Regions from separate parts of the Paenibacillus sp. FSL k6-2145 genome, predicted to be linked through region 1. Evidence: a T-box and tRNA genes for the amino acid it is inferred to sense, from the RefSeq annotation. Region 1 holds a T-box; the other regions hold tRNA genes.
What was found. The T-box of region 1 lies ahead of tyrS (tyrosine--tRNA ligase). A T-box ahead of a tRNA ligase gene usually reads a tRNA of that ligase, here a tRNA-Tyr.
Positions count from the first base shown of each region.

Region 2: it encodes a tRNA-Tyr, which carries the amino acid that the T-box ahead of tyrS (tyrosine--tRNA ligase) is inferred to sense. The anticodon was not compared.
Region 3: it encodes a tRNA-Tyr, which carries the amino acid that the T-box ahead of tyrS (tyrosine--tRNA ligase) is inferred to sense. The anticodon was not compared.

Region 1 covers NZ_CP150267.1:6,343,005-6,347,350, reverse strand. The annotation lists gene NZ043_RS28090 (YdiU family protein) at 1-229, shown strand, start outside; gene NZ043_RS28085 (Imm63 family immunity protein) at 383-826, shown strand; gene NZ043_RS28080 (DUF4375 domain-containing protein) at 847-1,296, shown strand; T-box leader at 1,396-1,623, shown strand; gene tyrS (tyrosine--tRNA ligase) at 1,740-3,002, shown strand; gene NZ043_RS28070 (YxcD family protein) at 3,161-3,439, opposite strand; gene NZ043_RS28065 (hypothetical protein) at 3,445-3,948, opposite strand; gene NZ043_RS28060 (PadR family transcriptional regulator) at 4,047-4,346, opposite strand, start outside.
Region 2 covers NZ_CP150267.1:957,331-961,676, reverse strand. The annotation lists rRNA gene NZ043_RS04380 (23S ribosomal RNA) at 1-732, shown strand, start outside; rRNA gene rrf (5S ribosomal RNA) at 808-924, shown strand; tRNA gene NZ043_RS04370 (tRNA-Ile) at 963-1,036, shown strand; tRNA gene NZ043_RS04365 (tRNA-Ala) at 1,072-1,147, shown strand; tRNA gene NZ043_RS04360 (tRNA-Asn) at 1,149-1,224, shown strand; tRNA gene NZ043_RS04355 (tRNA-Ser) at 1,228-1,319, shown strand; tRNA gene NZ043_RS04350 (tRNA-Glu) at 1,329-1,400, shown strand; tRNA gene NZ043_RS04345 (tRNA-Val) at 1,468-1,543, shown strand; tRNA gene NZ043_RS04340 (tRNA-Met) at 1,561-1,634, shown strand; tRNA gene NZ043_RS04335 (tRNA-Asp) at 1,662-1,739, shown strand; tRNA gene NZ043_RS04330 (tRNA-Phe) at 1,835-1,910, shown strand; tRNA gene NZ043_RS04325 (tRNA-Thr) at 1,931-2,006, shown strand; tRNA gene NZ043_RS04320 (tRNA-Tyr) at 2,016-2,101, shown strand; tRNA gene NZ043_RS04315 (tRNA-Trp) at 2,108-2,181, shown strand; tRNA gene NZ043_RS04310 (tRNA-His) at 2,211-2,283, shown strand; tRNA gene NZ043_RS04305 (tRNA-Gln) at 2,306-2,380, shown strand; tRNA gene NZ043_RS04300 (tRNA-Gly) at 2,385-2,459, shown strand; tRNA gene NZ043_RS04295 (tRNA-Cys) at 2,466-2,539, shown strand; tRNA gene NZ043_RS04290 (tRNA-Leu) at 2,546-2,624, shown strand; gene NZ043_RS04285 (methyltransferase domain-containing protein) at 2,794-3,720, shown strand; gene NZ043_RS04280 (helix-turn-helix domain-containing protein) at 4,159-4,346, opposite strand, start outside.
Region 3 covers NZ_CP150267.1:2,447,923-2,452,268, reverse strand. The annotation lists gene iolD (3D-(3,5/4)-trihydroxycyclohexane-1,2-dione acylhydrolase (decyclizing)) at 1-1,063, opposite strand, end outside; tRNA gene NZ043_RS10865 (tRNA-Gly) at 1,451-1,521, opposite strand; tRNA gene NZ043_RS10860 (tRNA-Pro) at 1,532-1,605, opposite strand; tRNA gene NZ043_RS10855 (tRNA-Leu) at 1,613-1,691, opposite strand; tRNA gene NZ043_RS10850 (tRNA-Arg) at 1,709-1,785, opposite strand; tRNA gene NZ043_RS10845 (tRNA-Gly) at 1,793-1,867, opposite strand; tRNA gene NZ043_RS10840 (tRNA-Leu) at 1,878-1,958, opposite strand; tRNA gene NZ043_RS10835 (tRNA-Lys) at 1,965-2,040, opposite strand; tRNA gene NZ043_RS10830 (tRNA-Tyr) at 2,051-2,136, opposite strand; tRNA gene NZ043_RS10825 (tRNA-Thr) at 2,146-2,221, opposite strand; tRNA gene NZ043_RS10820 (tRNA-Phe) at 2,241-2,316, opposite strand; tRNA gene NZ043_RS10815 (tRNA-Asp) at 2,333-2,410, opposite strand; tRNA gene NZ043_RS10810 (tRNA-Met) at 2,437-2,510, opposite strand; tRNA gene NZ043_RS10805 (tRNA-Val) at 2,527-2,602, opposite strand; tRNA gene NZ043_RS10800 (tRNA-Glu) at 2,609-2,680, opposite strand; tRNA gene NZ043_RS10795 (tRNA-Asn) at 2,685-2,760, opposite strand; tRNA gene NZ043_RS10790 (tRNA-Ala) at 2,762-2,837, opposite strand; tRNA gene NZ043_RS10785 (tRNA-Ile) at 2,873-2,946, opposite strand; rRNA gene rrf (5S ribosomal RNA) at 2,985-3,101, opposite strand; rRNA gene NZ043_RS10775 (23S ribosomal RNA) at 3,177-4,346, opposite strand, start outside.

The DNA.
Region 1 (4,346 bases):
GAAGGAAGTCTCTCGGCAGTTGATGAGAACAAGCAATCCAGCCGTCATTCCCCGAAATCATCGGGTCGAGGAAGCCCTTGAGCAAGCGGAGAACCACGGAGATCTTAGCGTAATGCAGAAGCTTTTGGCAGTTCTTTCAGACCCGTTCGCGCACTCACCTGAGCAGGCTGAATATGCCGAACTGCCAGCACAGTGCAATACTTCGTATCAGACTTTTTGTGGAACCTGATTGAACAGTATGGAATGAAGAGGCTGCCTTGGGCAGCTTTTTCATTTTTCATTCTGTCTTCGACGTTAGAATCCAACGTGGGTATTGAATTTGGAGAATGTCATGCAATAATTAGAGAAGTAGAGATTTACTTTTACAGAGGCAGGTGCATTCATGTCCAACATGTTAAGCAAACAACAATTGGCAGACATCCTTTTACAGCTTTTAGAGCGTACGTCTCTCCGTAGGGAACAGATGCAGAACTATGTTAACCGCTTGTTTGAGACCTTTAAATGCGATGGTGTGCCCTATGTAGAGAATGGAGAAGATGCGTATATCGTTCGAATCTACGAACGTGGTTTCGTCACGTTAGAGAAACGGGTGAAACAGCCGGATGAAGTCATCTATTGGATGCTGGAGGATATTATTTTCACCGCGACGCATGTAGGGTTGTTGGAAAGATATGGCGTGGATAATAAACAGACGCATTTGAACTACACAAATGAAGTGATGAATGAACTAAACAGGGGTGTTCAGGAAGCCTTCCAGCAGATCGGTGATCCGTATTTACATTGGTATCTGAAGGGTAAACGTCAGGAGTTAGAGGGTATGAAATAAATAAAAATGAGGTGTGTTACGTGAGCGAGCAAGATATTAATGATGTATGGTATGACTATGCTGTGTTATTTGTCGAAAAAAAGAATAAATCTGAACAGGGCTGGGCTTCGTTGACTTCGAACGAGCAGGATATTGCTGCTTTATGGCTATTAGAGGCGGATGTCTTTAATGGCGGTTTTATTCAGTTTTTCTGTAACTGGGGGGAAGAGGTATACCGTTACGCGTTGCGGGCATTACATACCATTGGTGCGACTCAAGTCGTGGAGATTATAACGTCAGCGTACGGCTGCATGGAGTATTTGAAAGAGGATGAAAGGCTTACTGAACTGTGGGATATTCCTAAATTACTGACAAAGGAACAAGAGGACCAGTTAGATGCGCTGGATCAGCAATTTTGGAACAATGAGGATCAGATTGCGGAGAAAGCCTATGGTTATTATCACGGAAAATTGAACATGATGATTATATAATCTGGTTTCAATTATGCATCCGTTGTTCTGTTCAAAGATTGCATACTTGGTCTTGCAATGACTGGAACGTTCGGCTATACTTGCTATAAATTGAATACATGAATCACGTTGATAGAGCGCAGTAGCGGCTTTGTCCCTGTTACAGAAAGTCAGGGGTTGATGGAACCTGATACATACAAGGGCTGCGAATTACACTCTGGAGTACTTGGGTAATGCCAAGCGGATGGGCAAACGATATATTGCCAAAAGTGGTATGGATAACGTGTTAAGGTCACGTGTTGTCCATGCAATTTGGGTGGTACCACGGTTATGATAATCGTCCCTGTGTCTAATGAAGACAAGGAGGCGATTTTTTTGTGTCCAAAAAAGCCGTTCCAGCGTGTTATTTCGTAATTTAACGTAGATCATGACTGAATCTTGAGGATAGAAAAGGGGTTATACGAATGAATATTATTGATGAACTACAGTGGCGTGACGCCATTAACCAGCAGACGGATGCAGAGGGATTACGTGAGTTGACTGAAACGAAGTCCGTTTCTTTGTACTGCGGTGTTGACCCAACGGGAGATAGCATGCATATCGGACATCTCATTCCCTTCATGATGCTGAAACGTTTTCAACTGGCAGGACATCGTCCAGTTATTCTGATTGGTGGAGCTACAGGCACGATTGGTGATCCAAGTGGTCGTCAGGCAGAGCGTTCTTTGCAAACGATGGAGCAAGTGCAGGAGAATGTGGATTCACTGACAGCACAGATGAAGAAGTTGTTTGTAACAGACGGTGATAATCAGGTTCGCATGGTGAACAACTACGATTGGACGCACAAGATCAATGTCATTGAATTCTTGCGTGACTACGGCAAAAACTTTAACCTCAACACCATGCTGGCTAAGGATGTAGTTGCGAGCAGACTGGAAGGCGGAATTTCGTTTACCGAGTTTTCCTACCAGATCCTTCAATCACTCGACTACCTGCACCTGTTCCAGAACGAAGATGTACAGCTTCAAATCGGCGGTTCGGATCAATGGGGTAACATCACAAGTGGTCTCGATCTGATTCGTAAAAAAGAAGGATCTGAAGCGAAGGCGTACGGTCTGACTATTCCGCTCATGCTCAAATCCGACGGTACGAAATTTGGTAAAACAGCTGGCGGAGCAATCTGGCTTGATCCAAACAAAACGACACCATTTGAATTCTACCAGTTCTGGGCGAATACAGATGACCGTGATGTCATTAAATACTTGAAATACTTTACCTTCCTGAGCAAAGAAGAAATTGAAGCTTTGGCTGAAAAGGTAGAGACAGAGCCGCACAGACGTGAAGCACAGAAAGCACTCGCGGAAGAAATGACAAAATTCGTTCACGGCGAAGAAATGCTCGAACAGGCTAAACGTATTACAGCTGCGCTGTTCAGTGGTGATATCCGTTCCCTGACGGCGGATGAAATCGAGCAGGGATTCAAGGAAATGCCAACATTCGAGACGGACGGCGAAGCGAAAAATATCGTGGACTGGCTCGTAGATCTCGGCCTGGAGCCATCCAAACGCCAGGCGCGTGAGGATGTCACCAAAGGTGCGATCTCCATGAATGGTGAGAAAATCACGGAGCTTGAATTCACAGTGTCTGCAGAACACGCCATTGGCGGTAAATTCATCATTATCCGTAAAGGTAAGAAGAACTACAGCTTGGTCAAACTTCAATCGTAGTTTCCAAGAAATAGTACGTAACACAGGCACGTATAGAGACTAGAATAGACACACAAATAAAGATACAAATACAGAAACAAAAAGACCGTCTTCCATCTCTGTCAGGCGACAGAAGGGAGACGGTCTTTAGTATAAGAGGTCATTACTTGACCTATAGTTTATTGATTAACGATCGCTGTGATTTCTTCATCCAGATCAAGTCGTACATTCTCACGGTACGCCCGGATGTTGTATTCACTGTGCAGGTAGCGAAGAATCGCTTCAATCATATTGGACTCGACCAGATATTGACTGCGTCCTTGGATCCAAACTTCAGCGGAATAACCTGTATCTTCTTCCCAGCTCAGTTCTACATTCACATCGGTTGGACGTACACCCTTACGTTCTGCCATATGAATACAGATTGCATTCACAATTTCATCCATGCTCAGAACCATAGAGATTAGTACCGTCCGTTTCTGTTACGGTCATCATCACGATCATTGCGACGGTCATAACGACCATCCGCTGCAGGTTTACGACGATTGGAGATGGCTCTGAAGAGTGCCATAGCCAGCATAACAATCAACATGATTGCTGCAACGTTCACGAGCAATCCGAGGATGTTACCCAGAGCGCCCATGCCACCGAACAATCCGCCAAACATCATACCAGCAAGACCACCAAGCATCATGCCTTTCATGAATCCGCCGCCACCGCCGAAGAATCCACCACCACGGGTTGCAGCTGCACCAGTACCGGAGTTATTACCGGAATTGGATTGATTCACGTTGTTGTTGGAGTCGGATTTCTTAGGAGTGTTGGTATAACTTTTTGTACCGGATTTGAATCCGCCACCACGTCTTGCATCTGCAGAATCCGGATTTGTTACTCCAACTGTTGCGAACAATAATGTAAAGGCCATAAATACCATCATTAGATGTTTAACTCCAAATTTTTTCTTCATTGTAAAGATCGTAACCCCCCGATTAATTTGTTTGAATCGCCCAAAAATGGGCCTTACTCATGTAATACGGTCAACTTGCAGGAACGTTTCAAATTTTATTAAATTTCTGAAACGCTTGGACTTGGATCTTGAATTGCAGCTTGGCCATCAAGCAATTGGGTAACCCAATGACACCATTCCAGGCCTGTTTGCGCATGCATTAAACCTTTTTGTACCAGGATGTAGCTTCCAAAATCTCGGTTGCCTACACGAAGATTATCCAGAGGTATACGTGACTTCAAATCCTCGAAATAACGTATGCGTTCCATAAACCAGCTTTTACGCTCATTCAGAATGCGTCTCATGCTTCCGTCTTCCGCTATGCCAACACACAAAATACGCAAATTAAATTCATCGCG
Region 2 (4,346 bases), 1.7 Mb from region 1:
GCAACGTTGGGATACCACCCTGATCGTATCTAGGTTCTAACCTGGTACCGTAATCCGGTGCGGGGACAGTGTCAGGTGGGCAGTTTGACTGGGGCGGTCGCCTCCTAAAGAGTAACGGAGGCGCCCAAAGGTTCCCTCAGAATGGTTGGAAATCATTCGAAGAGTGCAAAGGCATAAGGGAGCTTGACTGCGAGACCTACAAGTCGAGCAGGGACGAAAGTCGGGCTTAGTGATCCGGTGGTACCGCATGGAAGGGCCATCGCTCAACGGATAAAAGCTACCCTGGGGATAACAGGCTTATCTCCCCCAAGAGTCCACATCGACGGGGAGGTTTGGCACCTCGATGTCGGCTCATCGCATCCTGGGGCTGAAGTAGGTCCCAAGGGTTGGGCTGTTCGCCCATTAAAGCGGTACGCGAGCTGGGTTCAGAACGTCGTGAGACAGTTCGGTCCCTATCTGTCGTGGGCGTAGGAAATTTGAGAGGAGCTGTCCTTAGTACGAGAGGACCGGGATGGACGTACCGCTGGTGTACCAGTTGTTCCGCCAGGAGCACCGCTGGGTAGCTATGTACGGACGGGATAAACGCTGAAAGCATCTAAGCGTGAAGCCCCCCTCAAGATGAGATTTCCCAGTATGTAAGACCCCTTGAAGACGACGAGGTAGATAGGCTGGGGGTGGAAGTGCAGCAATGCATGGAGCTGACCAGTACTAATCGGTCGAGGGCTTATCCAATAGCAAGTTGTAATTCGCATGTTTCGTTTCGAATCTAGTTTTCAGAGAACAACACTCTGAAATGTAAGCTACGCGTTTGGTGGCGATGGCGGAGGGGTTCCACACGTACCCATCCCGAACACGACCGTTAAGCCCTCTAGCGCCGATGGTACTTGGACCGCAGGGTCCTGGGAGAGTAGGACGCCGCCAAGCGAAACCCCATTGGGGTATTTTTTTTCGAAAATTGATAAGGGCCCTTAGCTCAGTTGGTTAGAGCGCACCTCTGATAAGGGTGAGGCCGGTGGTTCGAGTCCACCAGGGCCCATAGCAAGACCACAACAAAGAAATACACCAGAGTATGGGGCCATAGCTCAGCTGGGAGAGCGCCTGCCTTGCAAGCAGGAGGTCAGCGGTTCGATCCCGCTTGGCTCCACCATTCCCTGATAGCTCAGTTGGTAGAGCACTCGACTGTTAATCGAGTTGTCACAGGTTCGAGCCCTGTTCGGGGAGCCATATGGAGAGGTGTCCGAGCTGGCCGAAGGAGCACGATTGGAAATCGTGTAGGCGTCACAAGCGTCTCGAGGGTTCGAATCCCTCTCTCTCCGCCATAATATTAAGGCCCGTTGGTCAAGGGGTTAAGACACCTCCCTTTCACGGAGGTAACAGGGGTTCGAATCCCCTACGGGTCATAATAACTTCAAAAAAAGAAGTTGATTTTTACAACAAGATTATGGTATGATCATAAATGTGTTGTTCGGAGGCTTAGCTCAGCTGGGAGAGCATCTGCCTTACAAGCAGAGGGTCGGGGGTTCGATCCCCTCAGCCTCCACCATATAAACTTTATAACGACGCGGGGTGGAGCAGCCCGGTAGCTCGTCGGGCTCATAACCCGAAGGCCGCAGGTTCAAATCCTGCCCCCGCAATTATACTTTCCTTTGAGAAAGTGATCTGGAACCGTGGTGTAGTTGGCCTAACATGCCTGCCTGTCACGCAGGAGATCGCGGGTTCGAATCCCGTCGGTTCCGCCATTTAATCTTTACATGAGGCAAACTGTTCACTACATCTGCTGTATGGCACTGATGCCCTATATAAAGTGTAAGGAATTAAGATTAGACTTTATTATGGCTCGGTAGCTCAGTCGGTAGAGCAGAGGACTGAAAATCCTCGTGTCGGCGGTTCGATTCCGTCCCGAGCCACCATTTTTAAAACAATTTAATATGCCGGTGTAGCTCAACTGGTAGAGCAACTGACTTGTAATCAGTAGGTTGGGGGTTCAAGTCCTCTCGCCGGCACCATGTAATCCTGGAGGATTAGCGAAGTGGCCAAACGCATCAGACTGTAAATCTGCTCCCGTACGGGTTCGGTGGTTCGAATCCATCATCCTCCACCAGTTTTTAGGGGCATAGTTTAAAGGTAGAACAACGGTCTCCAAAACCGTTGGTGTGGGTTCAATTCCTGCTGCCCCTGCCAATTAACTTTTTAGATAATAACCTTTTGTGGCGATCGTGGCGAAGTGGTTAACGCACCGGTTTGTGGATCCGGCATTCGGGGGTTCAATTCCCCTCGATCGCCCCTTTGTTTTTTCATTTTTTATTGGGGATTAGCCAAGCGGTAAGGCAACGGACTTTGACTCCGTCATGCATAGGTTCAAATCCTATATCCCCAGCCATTATGCGGACGTGGCTCAGCGGTAGAGCATCGCCTTGCCAAGGCGAGGGTCGCGGGTTCGATTCCCGTCGTCCGCTCCAAAATATGGCGCCATAGCCAAGTGGTAAGGCACAGCTCTGCAAAAGCTTTATCCCCAGTTCGAATCTGGGTGGCGCCTCCAGCATATGCCGGCGTGGCGGAATGGCAGACGCGCTCGACTCAAAATCGAGTGGGAAACCGTGGAGGTTCGAGTCCTCTCGCCGGTATATTGAATAGCCCTACATGTTGCTTATGCAATGTGTAGGGCTATTTTCATTTTATATAAATTGATTTTTTGTATTGTAAGGATAGTTGGACGTTAATAAAGATTGACGTATGATTATATTAAGTATATTATAGATAAGTAAAGTCTTTAATGTAGAGGAGTGAAGTAGAGTGACTAATGGAAAAAATGTATTGGATACCGATCTGTTATTTGATCTTTCTGTATGGGAAGAGGCATGGAAGAATCGTCCGAGAAGTTCAAAATATAAGAAGAAAAGCGTCCCCTTTAATACAGAAGAAGCTTTTGAGCGGTGGGCCAGGGATTATCATGCACAGTCGTTCACTGAAGAAGGAAAGCAGCGTTCTGAGCGCATTATGGGCTGGATTGAGAATCAGGGTGTAGATTTTGCAGGGTTATCCATTTTGGACATTGGAGCAGCCTCAGGCATATTTACCATTCCTTTTGCGGAAAAGGGAGCAAGTGTGACCGCAGTTGAGCCTTCGGAGTTGCTTGTCTCCCTTATGAAAGAGACGATACCTTCATCTTTGGAATCCAATATCGAAATTGTAAACGAACGATATGAAGAAATCTCCATTAAGGATAAGGGTTGGGAGAAGAAATATGACTTTGCATTTGCATCCATGTGTCCGGCGATGTCGGATTGGGAAACGATTGAGCAGGCAATTAATTGCGCCCGGAAGTATGTGTATATAAGTACTATGGCGGGACAGAAGGAACACACACTAATGGATGAACTTAAGGATGTACTGGGAGTAACTTCTTCATACATGGCCGGTGATATGGGGTATATCCAACAGTTGCTGTATTTGAAGGGTTATTCTTATACGATGATTATTACGAGAGAAGTTAACTCATTTGAATTACCGGTGAAAGAGATTATCGAGCAGCTGCCAGAATGGCTTAATACGTATGAGTTCCCATCCGATGAAGATTCTCTCAGATTGGCTGAGAAGTACATTCGGGATACGTACAGGGATAGTACGGTGACCTTCTCACGTGGAGCAAGGTTTGGCAAAATTCTAATTCAACTTGAACAACCCAATATGAAAACAGTTCGCACTAAGGATAAGCGATAAATCGGATAAGCTTGGCACGTGTACTGATAATCAGGAATTGAGACTGACAATGTAGTCTAACGTCTAAGATGACACTAGGAAGCATCGTACTACCAAACAAGAAGATGCACGTGTGAAACATATGAAGTTAAGATTGCAGAAGTGAAGTTGTAGGTGAAGGGTGCAGGTTATAAGCTCCCTCTTTTTTGAAGCCACTAATTCATCGACCGCTTTGAACCAGACCCTCATTTATTTAGAGATGTTCGAGACAACGAAAAACAAAACACATACCTCGTTTTCAGAGATGATCTCTGAAGCATATTCCCTGAAATTTCAGTTGGTGAGCAATCAACGGTTAATCGAGTTGTCACAGGTCCGAGCCCTGGCCCTGTTCGGGGAGCCATATGGAGAGGTATCCAAGCTGGCCGAAGGAGTACGACTTACAATCGTACTCCTTTTCTAATTTCGGTTCGACACTTCTGCTTTCTGCTTACGCTCCCGATACTGGCCGGGGGTGATTCCTTCCCATTTACGAAATGATCGGATAAAGTTTTGTGGATTGTTGTACCGAAGTCGTGCTGCGATATCTTTAACGGTTAGATCACTTTCGTCAAGCCATTTTTTAGCGATATTAAATCGGTACTTGG
Region 3 (4,346 bases), 3.2 Mb from region 1:
TCTGCAAAGCCTGCAATCCTTCGCGAGCATCTGCCAGAATGGCTTCCCCGCCTAACTTGGCGGCATCCATGCCGTTCAGGTTAATGTTGATGAATGAAGCTTCCGGATGTTGAAAAGCAGAGCGGGACGCCGTCGTAAAATCGGAGAAACGAGTACCGACGCCGATAACCACATCCGCTTCTCTCGCCAGCCTGTTGGCTGCTAGAGAACCTGTAACCCCGATGGCCCCCACATTCAGTGGGTGGTCCCAAGAAACTGCGCTCTTGCCCGCCTGCGTCTCGGCGATCGGAATACCAAATGCCTCGGCGAACTCCACGAGTTGGGCGGACGCCTCAGAGTACAACACACCGCCGCCTGCAACGAGCAGCGGCTTGCTACCACGAGCAATCTGCTCCGTGGCCCGTTCAATGGCTGCCTGTACCGGAGGGCGACGGTCCAGATAATGTACTTTGCGGGCAAAGAACGATTCAGGGTAATCGTACGCTTCTGCCTGCACATCCTGCGGCAATGCGAGCGTTACTGCTCCCGTCTCTGCCGGGTCGGTAAGCACACGCATGGCCTGTGTAGCAGCAATCATCAACTGTTCAGGACGAACGATACGATCCCAGTATTTACTGACGGCTTTGAATGGATCAGTGGCTGAGATTGTATAATCACTGCTCACTTCCAACTGCTGCAGTACCGGGTCTGGTTCCCGTGTAGCAAAGTTATCTCCTGGAAGCAATAAAACCGGAATCCGGTTCACCGTTGCAGTAGCCGCTGCTGTAATCATATTCAAAGCACCAGGTCCAATGGATGTAGTGCATGCATAGATCTGTCTACGGTTCTTCTGCTTGGCATAGGCCGCTGCCGTATGCACCATACCTTGTTCGTTCTTCCCTTGCATATACGTTAGGCTTCCCGGACTGCGCTCCAGCGCTTCTCCAATGCCTGTTACGTTGCCATGTCCAAAAATACCGATGATTCCCTTCACAAACTTGGTTTCCACCCCGTCAACCGAGATATATTGCTGATCCAGGTATCGAAGCAGTGCCTGGGCCATCGTTAGTCGAATTGTATTCATGAATTGATCGCCTTCCTTTCCTTTACGGGTTAAGCGCTTAATCTACGTTAAGTTTAAGCGCCTTACCCCTAAAGGTTAAGCGCTTAATTGATATGGTATTACAGGTTAATGATTTACGCAAGCTATTTTTGTAAGCGTTTTTATAAAATGTGATGAAGAAGCTTATATCCAGGCCTTATAAGATGCGTTAGACCTGTTTCACTTGAACAGCGTCCACAATTATCAAGGACAAAAGGTGGGGAAATTTATGCAAACGTGGGATACATTCTGATACATGATAAAGAGCCATATACTCTCTGAGAGCACCACGCGGTAAATTGCCAATAAACCTGTGAACGCAAAAAAAGAAAGAGACGGTTAGTACCATCTCTTTCTTTTCAATATTTAAGCGGGTGATGGGAATCGAACCCACGCTATTAGCTTGGAAGGCTAAAGTTCTACCATTGAACTACACCCGCATAACAACAATCGGGATGACACGATTTGAACATGCGACCCCCTGGTCCCAAACCAGGTGCTCTACCAAGCTGAGCTACATCCCGTTATCTATACCGGCGAGAGGACTCGAACCTCCACGGTTTCCCACTCGATTTTGAGTCGAGCGCGTCTGCCATTCCGCCACGCCGGCAAAATATGAAGTTATAATGGCGCGCCCTGAGAGATTCGAACTCCCGGCCTTTTGATTCGTAGTCAAACGCTCTATCCAGCTGAGCTAAGGGCGCAAAATATTGGAGCGGAAGACGGGAATCGAACCCGCGACCCTCGCCTTGGCAAGGCGATGCTCTACCGCTGAGCCACTTCCGCAAATAAGGGATGCGCGTGGAGGGACTTGAACCCCCACGTCAAAGACGCTAGATCCTAAGTCTAGTGCGTCTGCCAATTCCGCCACACGCGCATATAATGGTGAGTCATGAAGGGCTCGAACCTTCGACACCCTGATTAAAAGTCAGGTGCTCTACCAACTGAGCTAATGACTCATAGAAAAACTGGTGGAGGATGATGGATTCGAACCACCGAACCCGTACGGGAGCAGATTTACAGTCTGATGCGTTTGGCCGCTTCGCTAATCCTCCAGGATTACATGGTGCCGGCGAGAGGACTTGAACCCCCAACCTACTGATTACAAGTCAGTTGCTCTACCAGTTGAGCTACACCGGCGTATTAAAGGTGTTATATATGGTGGCTCGGGACGGAATCGAACCGCCGACACGAGGATTTTCAGTCCTCTGCTCTACCGACTGAGCTACCGAGCCTTACTAAAATAAAAAATGGCGGAACCGACGGGATTCGAACCCGCGATCTCCTGCGTGACAGGCAGGCATGTTAGGCCAACTACACCACGGTTCCAGATCACTTTCTCAAGGAAAGTATAATTGCGGGGGCAGGATTTGAACCTGCGGCCTTCGGGTTATGAGCCCGACGAGCTACCGGGCTGCTCCACCCCGCGTCGTTATAAAGTTATATGGTGGAGGCTGAGGGGATCGAACCCCCGACCCTCTGCTTGTAAGGCAGATGCTCTCCCAGCTGAGCTAAGCCTCCATTTTATGACCCGTAGGGGATTCGAACCCCTGTTACCTCCGTGAAAGGGAGGTGTCTTAACCCCTTGACCAACGGGCCTTACTGGCTCCCCGAACAGGGCTCGAACCTGTGACAACTCGATTAACAGTCGAGTGCTCTACCAACTGAGCTATCAGGGAATGGTGGAGCCAAGCGGGATCGAACCGCTGACCTCCTGCTTGCAAGGCAGGCGCTCTCCCAGCTGAGCTATGGCCCCATACTCTGGTGTATTTCTTTGTTGTGGTCTTGCTATGGGCCCTGGTGGACTCGAACCACCGGCCTCACCCTTATCAGAGGTGCGCTCTAACCAACTGAGCTAAGGGCCCTTATCAATTTTCGAAAAAAAATACCCCAATGGGGTTTCGCTTGGCGGCGTCCTACTCTCCCAGGACCCTGCGGTCCAAGTACCATCGGCGCTAGAGGGCTTAACGGTCGTGTTCGGGATGGGTACGTGTGGAACCCCTCCGCCATCGCCACCAAACGCGTAGCTTACATTTCAGAGTGTTGTTCTCTGAAAACTAGATTCGAAACGAAACATGCGAATTACAACTTGCTATTGGATAAGCCCTCGACCGATTAGTACTGGTCAGCTCCATGCATTGCTGCACTTCCACCCCCAGCCTATCTACCTCGTCGTCTTCAAGGGGTCTTACATACTGGGAAATCTCATCTTGAGGGGGGCTTCACGCTTAGATGCTTTCAGCGTTTATCCCGTCCGTACATAGCTACCCAGCGGTGCTCCTGGCGGAACAACTGGTACACCAGCGGTACGTCCATCCCGGTCCTCTCGTACTAAGGACAGCTCCTCTCAAATTTCCTACGCCCACGACAGATAGGGACCGAACTGTCTCACGACGTTCTGAACCCAGCTCGCGTACCGCTTTAATGGGCGAACAGCCCAACCCTTGGGACCTACTTCAGCCCCAGGATGCGATGAGCCGACATCGAGGTGCCAAACCTCCCCGTCGATGTGGACTCTTGGGGGAGATAAGCCTGTTATCCCCAGGGTAGCTTTTATCCGTTGAGCGATGGCCCTTCCATGCGGTACCACCGGATCACTAAGCCCGACTTTCGTCCCTGCTCGACTTGTAGGTCTCGCAGTCAAGCTCCCTTATGCCTTTGCACTCTTCGAATGATTTCCAACCATTCTGAGGGAACCTTTGGGCGCCTCCGTTACTCTTTAGGAGGCGACCGCCCCAGTCAAACTGCCCACCTGACACTGTCCCCGCACCGGATTACGGTACCAGGTTAGAACCTAGATACGATCAGGGTGGTATCCCAACGTTGCCTCCATGGAAGCTTGCGCTCCCACTTCAAAGGCTCCCACCTATCCTGTACAGATCGTACCCAAATTCAATATCAAGCTGCAGTAAAGCTCCATGGGGTCTTTCCGTCTTGTCGCGGGTAACCTGCATCTTCACAGGTATTAAAATTTCACCGGATCTCTCGTTGAGACAGCGCCCAAGTCGTTACGCCATTCGTGCGGGTCAGAATTTACCTGACAAGGAATTTCGCTACCTTAGGACCGTTATAGTTACGGCCGCCGTTTACTGGGGCTTCGGTTCACAGCTTCGGGATTACTCCCTAACCACTCCCCTTAACCTTCCAGCACCGGGCAGGCGTCAGCCCGTATACTTCGCCTTACGGCTTCGCACAGACCTGTGTTTTTGCTAAACAGTCGCTTGGGCCTTTTCACTGCGGCCCCCTCGTGCTATTCACACTACCG